2 linked regions of the Aliamphritea ceti genome follow. The protein of the gene in region 2 interacts with the protein of the main gene of each other region in a pairwise test. Links are inferred from orthologs where the notes say so. Each region holds a gene or a part of one and is shown on either strand. Other genes may lie near its edges. The genes, in order: ftsH and hflC.

Region 1 (5,808 bases), 3.5 Mb from region 2 along the record:
GGACTTTACGGAGGAGTCTGTATTGAATGAGATTCTGCAAACTCTGGGAGATGAGCTGTCAGACCTTGTAATTTCGGATATGGCCCCCAATATGAGTGGTATGTCCGCAATAGATCAGCCGGCAGCTATGTACCTTGTTGAGTTGGCGCTGGATCTGGCACGGACAACTTTACGTCCCGGTGGTGATTTTATTGCCAAGGTTTTTCAGGGTGAAGGCTTTGATGACTATATGCAGGATGTAAAAAGTAGTTTTACTAAGGTTTATACTCGTAAGCCGGACGCCTCTCGGGCGCGTTCCCGTGAAGTTTATATGGTTGGGCGTAATTTCCGGCCGTAAATATGGTCAAAGCCTGTGAAGTACTGTAGTTTTTGCAGGCTTGGGTTTTAAGACACAAAGTTAAGTAGCAAACAGAGGGTCATCCTTTGAACGATATGGCAAAAAATTTAGTACTGTGGCTGGTAATCGCGGCAGTACTGCTGACAGTTTTTAATAATTTTAGCGGTGAAACCAGTACGCAGTCGCTAAATTATTCGGAATTCATTACAGAAGTGAAGGACGATCGGGTCAGTAAGGTAATCATCGAGGGTTATACCATCGAAGGTTTCCGTAAGAATGGTGAACGTTTTCAGACTGTGCGTCCTGCATTGCAGGATCCGAAGTTAGTTGATGATCTTTATAATCACAATGTAGTTATCGAAGGTAAGCAGCCTGAGAAGCAAAGCGTTTGGACGCAGTTGCTGGTTGCTAGCTTCCCTATCCTGGTAATTATTGCTGTGTTTATGTTCTTCATGCGTCAAATGCAGGGCGGAGGCGGCGGTAAAGGCGGCCCGATGTCTTTTGGTAAGTCCAAAGCGCGGATGATGAGTGAAGATCAGATTAAAACAACTTTTGATGACGTGGCTGGTGTAGAAGAAGCCAAAGAGGAAGTGAAGGAGCTGGTTGATTACTTACGTGATCCCGGTAAATTCCAGCGTTTGGGTGGCCATATCCCTCGCGGTGTTTTGATGGCGGGTAACCCTGGTACAGGTAAAACTCTGTTAGCTAAGGCAATTGCCGGTGAAGCTAAGGTGCCGTTCTTTACAATCTCAGGTTCTGACTTTGTCGAAATGTTCGTAGGTGTTGGTGCATCCCGGGTGCGTGACATGTTCGAACAGGCTAAGAAGAATGCGCCATGTATCATCTTTATTGATGAGATCGATGCGGTAGGTCGACACCGTGGTGTTGGCATGGGTGGTGGTAATGATGAGCGTGAACAGACTCTGAATCAGTTGCTGGTTGAAATGGACGGCTTTGAAGGTACGGAAGGTGTTATCGTAATTGCAGCGACTAACCGTCCTGACGTTCTTGACCCTGCGTTGTTACGACCAGGTCGTTTTGACCGTCAGGTGCATGTAGGGCTGCCGGATATCCGTGGTCGTGAACAGATTCTCAAAGTACACATGCGTAAGGTTCCTCTGGGTGATGATGTTAAGCCTGAGCTAATTGCTCGTGGTACGCCTGGCTTCTCTGGTGCAGATCTGGCTAACCTGGTTAACGAAGCGGCTCTGTTTGCTGCGCGTGCCAGCAAGCGCACTGTTGGTATGGATCAGTTTGAAAAAGCGAAAGATAAAATCATGATGGGCGCTGAGCGTAAATCGATGGTTATGTCTTATGAGGAGCGTCTGAATACGGCGTACCATGAATCAGGTCACGCGATTGTTGGTCGCTTACTGCCTGAGCATGACCCTGTGTATAAGGTTTCTATTATTCCACGTGGCCGTGCGCTGGGTGTGACTATGTTCCTGCCGGAAGAAGACCGCTATAGTCACAGCCGTAAAATGCTGATGGCAAATATCTGCAGTTTGTATGGCGGCCGTATTGCTGAAGAAATGACCTTGGGTAAAGACGGTGTGACCACTGGTGCGTCCAATGATATTCAGCGTGCTACAAGCATTGCCCGTAATATGGTTACGCGCTGGGGTCTGAGTGAAGAGCTGGGGCCATTGCTGTACGATGAAGAAGAATCTGATCCGTTTAACCGTGGTTATGGTCAGGGTAGTAAGCCGATTTCTGAAGAATTGCAGCAGAAAATTGATGCAACGACGAGAACGATTATCGATGACTGTTATGCTAAGGCATACAAAATGCTTGAAGATAATCGCGACATCCTTGAGACAATGACGCAAGCATTGATGAAGTATGAAACGATTGATTCTTCACAGATTGATGAATTAATGGCCCGTACAGAAGTTTCTGAGCCGGAAGGTTGGAGTGATAGCGATTCTAAGAAAGATGAGCCTAAGTCTGATTCTTCTGCGCCAGGTGCTGATGCTTCCGATAAGCAAGAAGAAGCTTCTGATGATATGCCTCGTGATGATGATGAGCAGCGTGATCAGCCGGATGCACCAGATCAAAATCTGCATTAATACCCAGCAGTGAAATATTAAAAGGTCAGCACGTTTCTGTGCTGGCCTTTTTACGTTCTGAAGTAGGAACAATGAATAATGAGTAATTTGAGTCAGTTTCAGTTTGCTTCCCGTCAGTTGGATTTAACGCGGCCTCAGGTGATGGGAATTGTGAATGTAACGCCGGATTCGTTTTCTGATGGCGGTACTTTGTATGCCTCAGAAAAGCTGTCGGTTCAGCGAGCGATTGAACGTGCTCAGCAGATGGTTGAGCAGGGAGCTGCTTTTATTGATATTGGTGGTGAGTCCACGCGGCCAGGTGCTACACCGGTCGGTTTGCAGGAAGAAATGAACCGTGTGCTGCCGGTTGTTGAGCGTTTGAACCGTGAGGTTGATGCGATAATTTCAGTTGATACCAGTTCGCCGGAGGTTATTCGTGAAGCTGCATCGCTTGGCGCTGGATTAATTAATGATGTGCGGGCTCTGGGAAAGGCGGGAGCGTTAGAGGCGGCGGTAGCAAGTGGTTTACCTGTTTGTTTGATGCATATGCAGGGTAGTCCGGCAACGATGCAGGATGCACCAGCGTATGCGGATGTGATCGATGAAGTAGAAGCATTTCTGAGCGCCCGTATAGCAGCTTGTGAGGTGGCGGGAATAAGTCGGCAGAAAATTATTCTTGATCCAGGGTTTGGTTTTGGTAAGACTTTGGAGCATAACTTAAGGTTGCTGAACAAGCTGGAGCAACTACATCGCCTTGATTGCCCATTATTACTGGGTACTTCGCGTAAAAGTATGATTGATCATGTGCTGCATAAGCCGGTCGATCAGCGGTTATCTGGCGGTTTGGCAACAGTGGCCTTAGGTGTCACGAAAGGAGCCGCGATCTTCCGTGTACATGATGTGCAGGAAACAACAGATGTTGTGCGTATGTGTGAAGCTGTGATGTTAGAGCGCAAGCCAGATTAATAAAGGGGAATGTGGCCGTGTTGCTTTGGTGAGCGGCGTGCAGGAACAGAAAGGAATTAATATGACTAAACGATATTTTGGTACTGATGGCATACGCGGCAAAGTAGGTACTGCACCTATAACACCTGATTTTATGCTGAAGCTTGGCTGGGCTGCGGGAAAGGTATTTGCGCGAGAAGGGCGCAGTAAAATTATCATTGGTAAAGATACGCGTATTTCTGGCTACATGTTTGAGTCAGCACTTGAAGCGGGGCTGTCTGCTGCAGGTGTGGATGTGTTGCTGTTAGGGCCAATGCCGACGCCGGCGATTGCGTATCTGACCCGAACCTTTAATGCTAATGCCGGCATTGTGATCAGTGCCTCGCATAACCCTTATTATGATAACGGCATTAAGTTTTTTTCTGATCAGGGTACAAAGTTGTCAGATGACATCGAGCATGCGATAGAAGCTCAGTTAGACTTGGCGCTAACAACTGTTGATGCTGCTGAGCTGGGTAAAGTGCGGCGTATCGATGATGCTGCCGGACGTTATATTGAATTCTGTAAAGGCACGGTTAATGCCGGTTTGAGTCTGAAAGGTCTCAAGGTTGTGGTTGACTGTGCCAATGGAGCAACCTATCACGTAGCACCTCAGGTCTTCAGTGAGCTGGGTGCTGATGTCGTTACTATTGGTGCTGGCCCGGACGGTCTGAATATCAATGACGGTTGTGGTGCCACTTCTACGGAGGCTTTGCAGGCGGCAGTCATTGAGCACAAGGCAGATCTTGGTATTGCACTGGATGGTGATGGTGATCGGGTGATTATGGCTGATCATAATGGTGTTCAGGTTGATGGCGATGAGTTGCTGTTTATTATGGCTATGCAGCTGCACCGTGAAGGCCGTTTAAATGGCGGTGTGGTTGGCACGTTGATGTCTAACTTCGGTCTGGAGCAGGCCTTGCAACAGGCGGATATTCCATTTGAACGTGCCAATGTAGGTGATCGTTATGTAATGGCGTCTCTGGCTGAGAAGGGCTGGTTGCTAGGTGGTGAGTCTTCCGGGCATCTGGTTTGTCGCGACGTGACGACGACCGGTGATGGTATTGTGGCGGCGCTACAGGTGTTGAAAGCGATGATGGCAAATGATAAGTCGCTGGCCGAGTTGAAAGGTGAAATGACTAAAATGCCACAGACGATGATCAATGTTCGTTTGGCTGAAAAGATAGATGTTGTCAGCTTGCCTGCGGTTCAGGCAGCAGTTGCTGATGTTGAAACGCGTCTGCAGGATCGTGGTCGGGTGTTGTTGCGGCCATCCGGTACCGAGCCTTTGGTAAGGGTGATGATTGAGGGTGATGATGCAGTCTGGGTTGAGGAATTGACAGCAGAGCTGGCGGCGGCGGTTGAGGCAGCTATCGAGGTCTGATTAAGTTGATTTATAAGGCGTTTCAGTTGCCTGATTCGTCTCTTCTAAGACTTATTCTGCTGTAGCAATGTTAAGATCTTGTAACTTATTTTGAAACTGGGTACTATGTGCGCCGCCTTACACAGAGGAAATTATATGCGTAAAACAATCGTTGCCGGTAACTGGAAGATGAACGGTACCCGTGAAGCAAACCGGGAATTGCTGAGTCAGTTGGTTGCAGGGGTCGAAATTGCGCATGGTGTAGAGGTGTTGGTGTGTCCGCCAGCGGTATATCTGGATCAGGCCACGGAGCTTGTGAAAGGTTCAGCTATTAAGGTCGGTGCCCAAAACGTCAGTGATCAGCCTAAAGGTGCGTTCACTGGTGAGACTGCTTTGTCTATGCTGCAAGATCTGGGGTGCGAATATGTGCTTCTGGGTCATTCAGAGCGGCGTACTTTGTTTGCAGAAACAGATATGCAGGTGGCAGAGAAATTTGCCGCTGCGCTGGCTGCTGATATCGTGCCTGTTTTGTGTGTAGGTGAAACGCTGGAACAGCGTGAAGCATCAGAAACGCTCCCGGTTGTTGCTGCTCAGATTGCGGCAGTTAGTGATCGGGTAGGGATTGCGGCGATGGCGCAGACTGTAATTGCTTATGAGCCAGTCTGGGCAATTGGTACGGGTTTAACCGCGACGCCTCAGCAGGCTCAGGAAGTGCATGCAGCAATTCGCGCACAGCTGAAAAAACTCGATGCTGATGTCGCAGATTCCGTGTCAATTCTGTATGGTGGCAGCATGAACGCCAGCAACGCAGCAGAGCTCCTGTCTGAACAGGATATCGATGGCGGTCTGGTTGGTGGTGCCTCATTGAAGGCTGAAGATTTTTTGACGATCTGTGGTGCTGCCGCAGCGCGTCTGAAGTGAGTGAATAGTTAAATGGAAACTCTGATTCTTGCGGTACATGTTTTATTAGCGGCGGCGATTATTGCTCTGGTTTTATTGCAACAGGGTAAGGGCGCAGAAGCCGGTGCTGCTTTCGGTAGTGGTGCATCTCAGACTGTATTCGGTAGTCAGGGTTC
Region 2 (5,669 bases):
CCATCCTGCTGACACTGCAGAGCAGAAAGCTCAACCAATGTCTTAAGGTCAGCACTAAAACCTGTTGCCGGGCGAGCCCGGCCAAAATCACGCCCAACTTCATCATAACGACCGCCTTTAGCAATCGCCTGACCAAAGCTTGGCGTATACGCACCGAAAACGATTCCGGTGTGATAGTTATAACCACGTAACTCACTCAGGTCGAAATACAAATCTACCTGCGGATAACGCTGACCAATCTGCTCAGCTATCTGACGCAAATAATCCAGCGCCGGTACAACGGCATCACTAATTGCCGCAAAGCTCTCCTGAGCAGCATCCAGCACTTCAATACCACCATGCAACGCAGGCAGTTTAGCCAGCATTGCCGCCTGATCAGCTGACAGATCAACCTTACTCAGAAAACGCTGAATCTCAGGCATATCTTTACGCTGCAGCAATTCAAAGTAATCACTTTCCTGCGCATCAGTAAGCCCTGCACTGGCAATCAGCCCACGATAAATGCCCACATGCCCTAAATCGATACTCAATTCCTGATTAACACCCAGCACATGCAGGGTCTCAAGCATCAGAGAAATAATTTCTACATCACTTGCCAGGCCAGAGTGACCAAATAACTCAGCACCGACCTGTAAAGGATTTCGTGACGCCAGCGGATTCGCTGGCAATGTATGCAGCACTGTACTGCAATAACAAAGACGATTAGGACCATCATTTTTCAGGCGATGCGCATCAATACGCGCAACCTGCTGGGTAATATCTGCACGGATACCCAACATCCGACCTGTCAACTGATCAGTCACTTTAAAAGTATTCAGATCCAGGTCACGACCAACACCACTTAATAAAGAGTCCAGGTGTTCGATCATTGGCGTCATGACTAATTCATAACCCCAGGTATTATACATATCTAGCACTTGCCGACGGGCCGCTTCAACCTGACGCGCCTGTGGTGGCAAGACTTCTTTGACGCCGTCTGGTAATAACCAGCGATCTGCCAAGGCCATGCAACTCTCCTAATCGATAGATCAGTTAATCATATACAGCATGCACAGACCTGCCAGCATGCTGATTAAACCGGTTATCCGCAGCGCATTATCACTAATTCTCGCTAACTGCTGGACCAACCTTCGCCAGCGTCCGGGATAAAGAAATGGTACTACTCCTTCGATTATCAGCATCAGGCTTAAACCGATTAAGAGTGGCTGCCAAAGCTCTGCCCACATAACGCCTCTCACAAAACCGCATAAAAAAACCGGGCTTTAACCCGGTTACAGAATTCTACCACGGAACAGGGCAAATAGTGCAGCCTATTCCGGGTAAAAATTAATCAAAGGTAGCAATTATTGCTGCAGGTTTGGCTGATTCAGATAACGGAAGAATTCACTGTCCGGTTCCAGAATCATTACATCGCCCTGCTGATTAAATGCTTCTTTATATGCATTCAGACTACGGTAGAAAGAATAGAATTCCGGGTCACGGCTATATGCACTCGCATAGATACCTGCTGATTCCGCATCACCTTCACCACGCAGCTCCTGTGCATCACGGTAAGCCCCTGCTTCGATAACCGTTTTCTGACGATCGGCGTCAGCACGGATACCTTCTGCAAGCTCCTGACCACGGGAACGCAGTTCACGCGCTTCACGCTCTCGCTCTGTACGCATACGGTCGTATACAGAGTTAGATACTTCCTGCGGCAGATCGATTTTCTTAACCCGAATATCAATCAGCTCGATACCCAGCTCATCACGGGTGGTCTGACTCAGAGAATCTGTCAGCTCAACCATCAACTGATCACGCTCACCGGACACTACTTCTGTCAGGGTACGCTCACCAAACTGCGCACGCAGACCCGCATCCACACTAGGGAACAAACGTTCAGCAGCACGGAACTGATCACCGGAAGTTGCTGTGTAGTAAGTTTGCGGATCAATAACACGCCATTTAATGAACGAATCAACCACCAGACGCTTCTTCTCAACCGTCAAATACGACTGAGGCTGTGCATCCAATGTTAATACCCGGCCATCAAACTTACGCACCTTATTAATGATCGGAAACTTCACATGGAGACCAGGCTGAATATTTGGATTAACAATCTCACCAAATTTCAGCAGTACCGCACGATCAGTCTCTTTAATGATATACAGCGAATTAGACGCCAGTACGACCAACAATAGCGCAACAACTACGCCTGCCATAGATTTACCTGACATTATCGAGTCTCCCGTCGAGTTGTTTGCTGACGCTGACGCAACTGCTCAATCACCTGATCAGTAATATCACGAATATTATCGTTACTCAGACGAGCACCACTGCCTGAACGATTAAAATCAACCGGTGCCTGACGGCGCTCTGCCAACTTATCCAATGGCAAATACATCATGTTATTACCGCCTTCTACATCCACTAACACCTTGGAGTTATTCGACATAACTGTTTCCATGGCATCCAGATACAGACGCTCCCGGGTTACACCCGGTGCTTTCAAGTACTCACCTAGTAGCGCTTCAAAACGCTGCGCATCACCTTGTGCCTGAGCAACTACCTGCTCACGATACGCACTTGCTTCTTCTTTCATCCGCTGTGCGATACCACGCGCTTCAGGGATAATACCATTACGGTAAGATTCAGCTTCGTTCATCACTCGCTGCTCATCCTCACGTGCCTTGATTACATCATCAAATGCATCCTGAACCTGAGACGGCGCCTTAACTTCCTTAATGTTCACCTGACTGATCCGCAAACCAGTCTGATAATCTTCCATATACTGCTGCAGACGAGCTTTAACGTCTGTACCCAGAATCTCACGACCTTCTGTCAGAATAGAATCCATTTCAGACCCACCAACAATATGACGTAAGGCAGACTCGGCAGCATTCGCTAAACTTGCTTCCGGATCACGCACCTTCAACAGATAATTCTTAGGGTCAGAGATGACATACTGAACAGTAATAGAAACGTCTACAATATTCTCATCTTCGGTCAGCATCAGCGATCGATGATCATAAGCGTTTACCCGGGTAACATTTACCTGAGTAACCTGATCAATCAAAGGTGGGTTCCAGTGCAGCCCAGGCATTACAGTTTCACTGTACTTACCCAAAGTCAGAACAACACCACGCTGCTGCTGATCCACGGTATAAACACCAAAACCAGCCCAACCAAGCAGCAGTATTACTATCAAGATACCAAACAGGCCACCTGAAGGTGCTGCAGATTTACCACCGGAGCCACCAGACTTATTCGATTTACCGAAAATGCCATTTAGTTTTTCCTGCAGTTTTTGCAGCGCTTCATCAAGATCAGGAGGCCCCTGATCATTGTTGCCACCACCGTTACGCTTACCACCAGAGTTCCAGGGATCCTGATTATTCCCGTTACCGCCAGGCTCATTCCAAGCCATACTGTTCTCCGCTCTAAACCATTAATACTTTGTCTTTACCGAATACACAGGCAAAGCACCAAAAACTACAAAAAGTGTATGTAGGTTAATCATAGTATGCAACGCCTTAAATACGCTGCTTACTTTTAAAATTCAAATATTTGCCGTCACTGTAGCCACTCTGGTTTATTGACATCCAGCCCAAAGTAACGTTCCGCCGGTATACTTGCTTTACTGAGAATCTGCATAAAGTCTTTACGCTGCAAACGCACTTCCAGATGACTTTCACCCGCCTCATCATACGACTCATTCAATACAGCACCCTGACCATACAGCAGAGCACGGAATGCCCCTTCGGACGGCGCCACCTGAATTGAATCGTGAAAAAGGTCGTCAGCAAGACGCTCTGAAATAGCCTGAAACAGCAACTCTGTTCCCTGCCCAGTGGCTGCAGATACCCAAACCCGAATAGGCATACCTTCATCATTACGGTCGATACGCGGCTCAATGCCTTCCATTCGGTCTATTTTGTTATAAACCTCAAGACAAGGCACATCATCCGCTTTTATTTCCGCCAGCACAGCATTCACTTCATCGATATGTTCCTGACGGTCCTCATCGAACGCATCAATCACATGTAACAACAAAGTCGCTTCAGTCGTTTCCTGCAAAGTTGCCCGAAACGCTTCAACTAACTTGTGCGGTAAATGACGAATAAAACCTACCGTATCAGCCAGAATCGCCTGACCAACATCCGCCACCTCAATACAACGCAAAGTTGGATCTAGTGTCGCGAACAACTGATCAGCGGCATACACTTCTGCTTCCGTCAGCTGATTGAACAGCGTTGACTTTCCAGCATTCGTATATCCCACCAGAGACAAACCCGGTACCTCAGCGCGACTACGGGCACGACGCCCCTGATCTCGCTGCTTGCGGACTTTTTCCAGACGCTTCAGAATGCTTTTAATTCGGGCACGCAGTAACCGGCGATCGGTTTCCAGCTGGGTTTCACCCGGGCCACGTAAACCGATACCGCCTTTCTGACGTTCAAGGTGTGTCCAACCTCGGATAAGGCGTGTAGACATATGCTCCAGCTGAGCCAGCTCCACCTGAAGTTTACCTTCATGGGTGCGGGCACGCTGAGCAAATATATCCAGAATCAGACCGGTACGGTCCAGCACCCGGCACTGCAACTCTCTTTCGAGGTTACGCTCCTGGCCTGGGCTAAGTGAATTATTGAATATAACCAATTCGGCATCATACTGATGCACCATTGCCTTCAACTCTTCGACCTTACCGCTACCGATAAATAATTTCGGACTAGGCTTATGGCGACTACCTGTAAGAATATCTACAGGATCGGCGCCAGCAGAAAGCGCGAGTTCTTCCAACTCTTTCGGGCTTTCCCGGTCCGCCTCATCAGCCATATCTATGTGGACAAGTATGGCGCATTCGCCAGACTCAGGACGCTCAAAAAACAAATAGAACCTCAGTCAGCCGATTCATCACCCTGCGGTAACTTAACCGGACGTGCCGGTACCACAGTTGATATTGCATGTTTATAGACCATCTGGCTGACAGTATTTTTAAGCAGGATTACAAACTGGTCGAATGACTCAATCTGTCCCTGTAGCTTGATACCATTTACCAAGAAAATAGAAACGGGTACGCGCTCTTTACGCAGTACGTTCAGATAAGGGTCTTGTAAAGATTGCCCTTTTGACATTGGAAGCTCCTTCCTGTGAATCGATAAAATAAAATATGCGCAATTCAAATCCTGTTAGAAATACTGCGCATCTGACCGCCTCAAAAAAGCCGGACGGTCCGAAAAATTCAAGCTACAGCATTATATAATGCCACCCTCTAACAATTTCAAGGCATTATTGGTTAAATTTGGATCATTTGAAGCTAAAGTTTTCAAATCAGGCCAACTACGCAACCAAGTTATCTGTCGTTTAGCCAGTTGTCGGGTAGCAACTATGCCTTTCTGGATCATAGTTTCATGGTCCCACTGCCCCTGAAAATGCTCCCACATCTGCCGGTAACCGACACAGCGAATGGATGGCATACTGGCATCAAGATCACCGCGCTCCCATAACGCCCGAACCTCTGCTTCAAAACCTTGTTCCAGCATTATATGAAAACGCTGTTCTATCCTCTGATGCAGCACAGAACGTTCGGTTGGCATGACACACAAAGACTGCATGTTATAGGGTGCACGGGAAGCTTCCTGAGTCTGCCAGTGTTCAGTCATACTTTTACCCGTCAGTTCATAAAC

What was found.
Region 1: the proteins of hflC (region 2) and ftsH interact in binary tests that used the Escherichia coli proteins (3 or more experiments, as listed by UniProt). The link is inferred for Aliamphritea ceti from one-to-one orthologs.

Annotation. Positions count from the first base shown.
Region 1 is NZ_AP025282.1:4,669,838-4,675,645, reverse strand. Bases 1-2,919 are described here. They hold ftsH (ATP-dependent zinc metalloprotease FtsH), read left to right. Parts: upstream 1-432; coding sequence 433-2,406; downstream 2,407-2,919. Other genes in these bases: folP (dihydropteroate synthase), read left to right, coding at 2,485-2,919; rlmE (23S rRNA (uridine(2552)-2'-O)-methyltransferase RlmE), read left to right, coding at 1-337. In the rest of the region: more of folP, read left to right, coding at 2,920-3,351; glmM (phosphoglucosamine mutase), read left to right, coding at 3,413-4,753; tpiA (triose-phosphate isomerase), read left to right, coding at 4,889-5,653; preprotein translocase subunit SecG, read left to right, coding at 5,666-5,808. UniProt on the Escherichia coli protein: Acts as a processive, ATP-dependent zinc metallopeptidase for both cytoplasmic and membrane proteins. Plays a role in the quality control of integral membrane proteins.
Region 2 is NZ_AP025282.1:1,197,885-1,203,553, reverse strand. What follows is about bases 282-3,281. They hold hflC (protease modulator HflC), read right to left. Parts: upstream 2,220-3,281; coding sequence 1,344-2,219; downstream 282-1,343. Other genes in these bases: hflK (FtsH protease activity modulator HflK), read right to left, coding at 2,219-3,281; OCU49_RS05475 (DUF2065 domain-containing protein), read right to left, coding at 1,029-1,226; OCU49_RS05480 (ATP phosphoribosyltransferase regulatory subunit), read right to left, coding at 282-1,007. Outside these bases: more of OCU49_RS05480, read right to left, coding at 1-281; more of hflK, read right to left, coding at 3,282-3,409; ribosome rescue GTPase HflX, read right to left, coding at 3,556-4,872; RNA chaperone Hfq, read right to left, coding at 4,881-5,117; tRNA (adenosine(37)-N6)-dimethylallyltransferase MiaA, read right to left, coding at 5,238-5,669.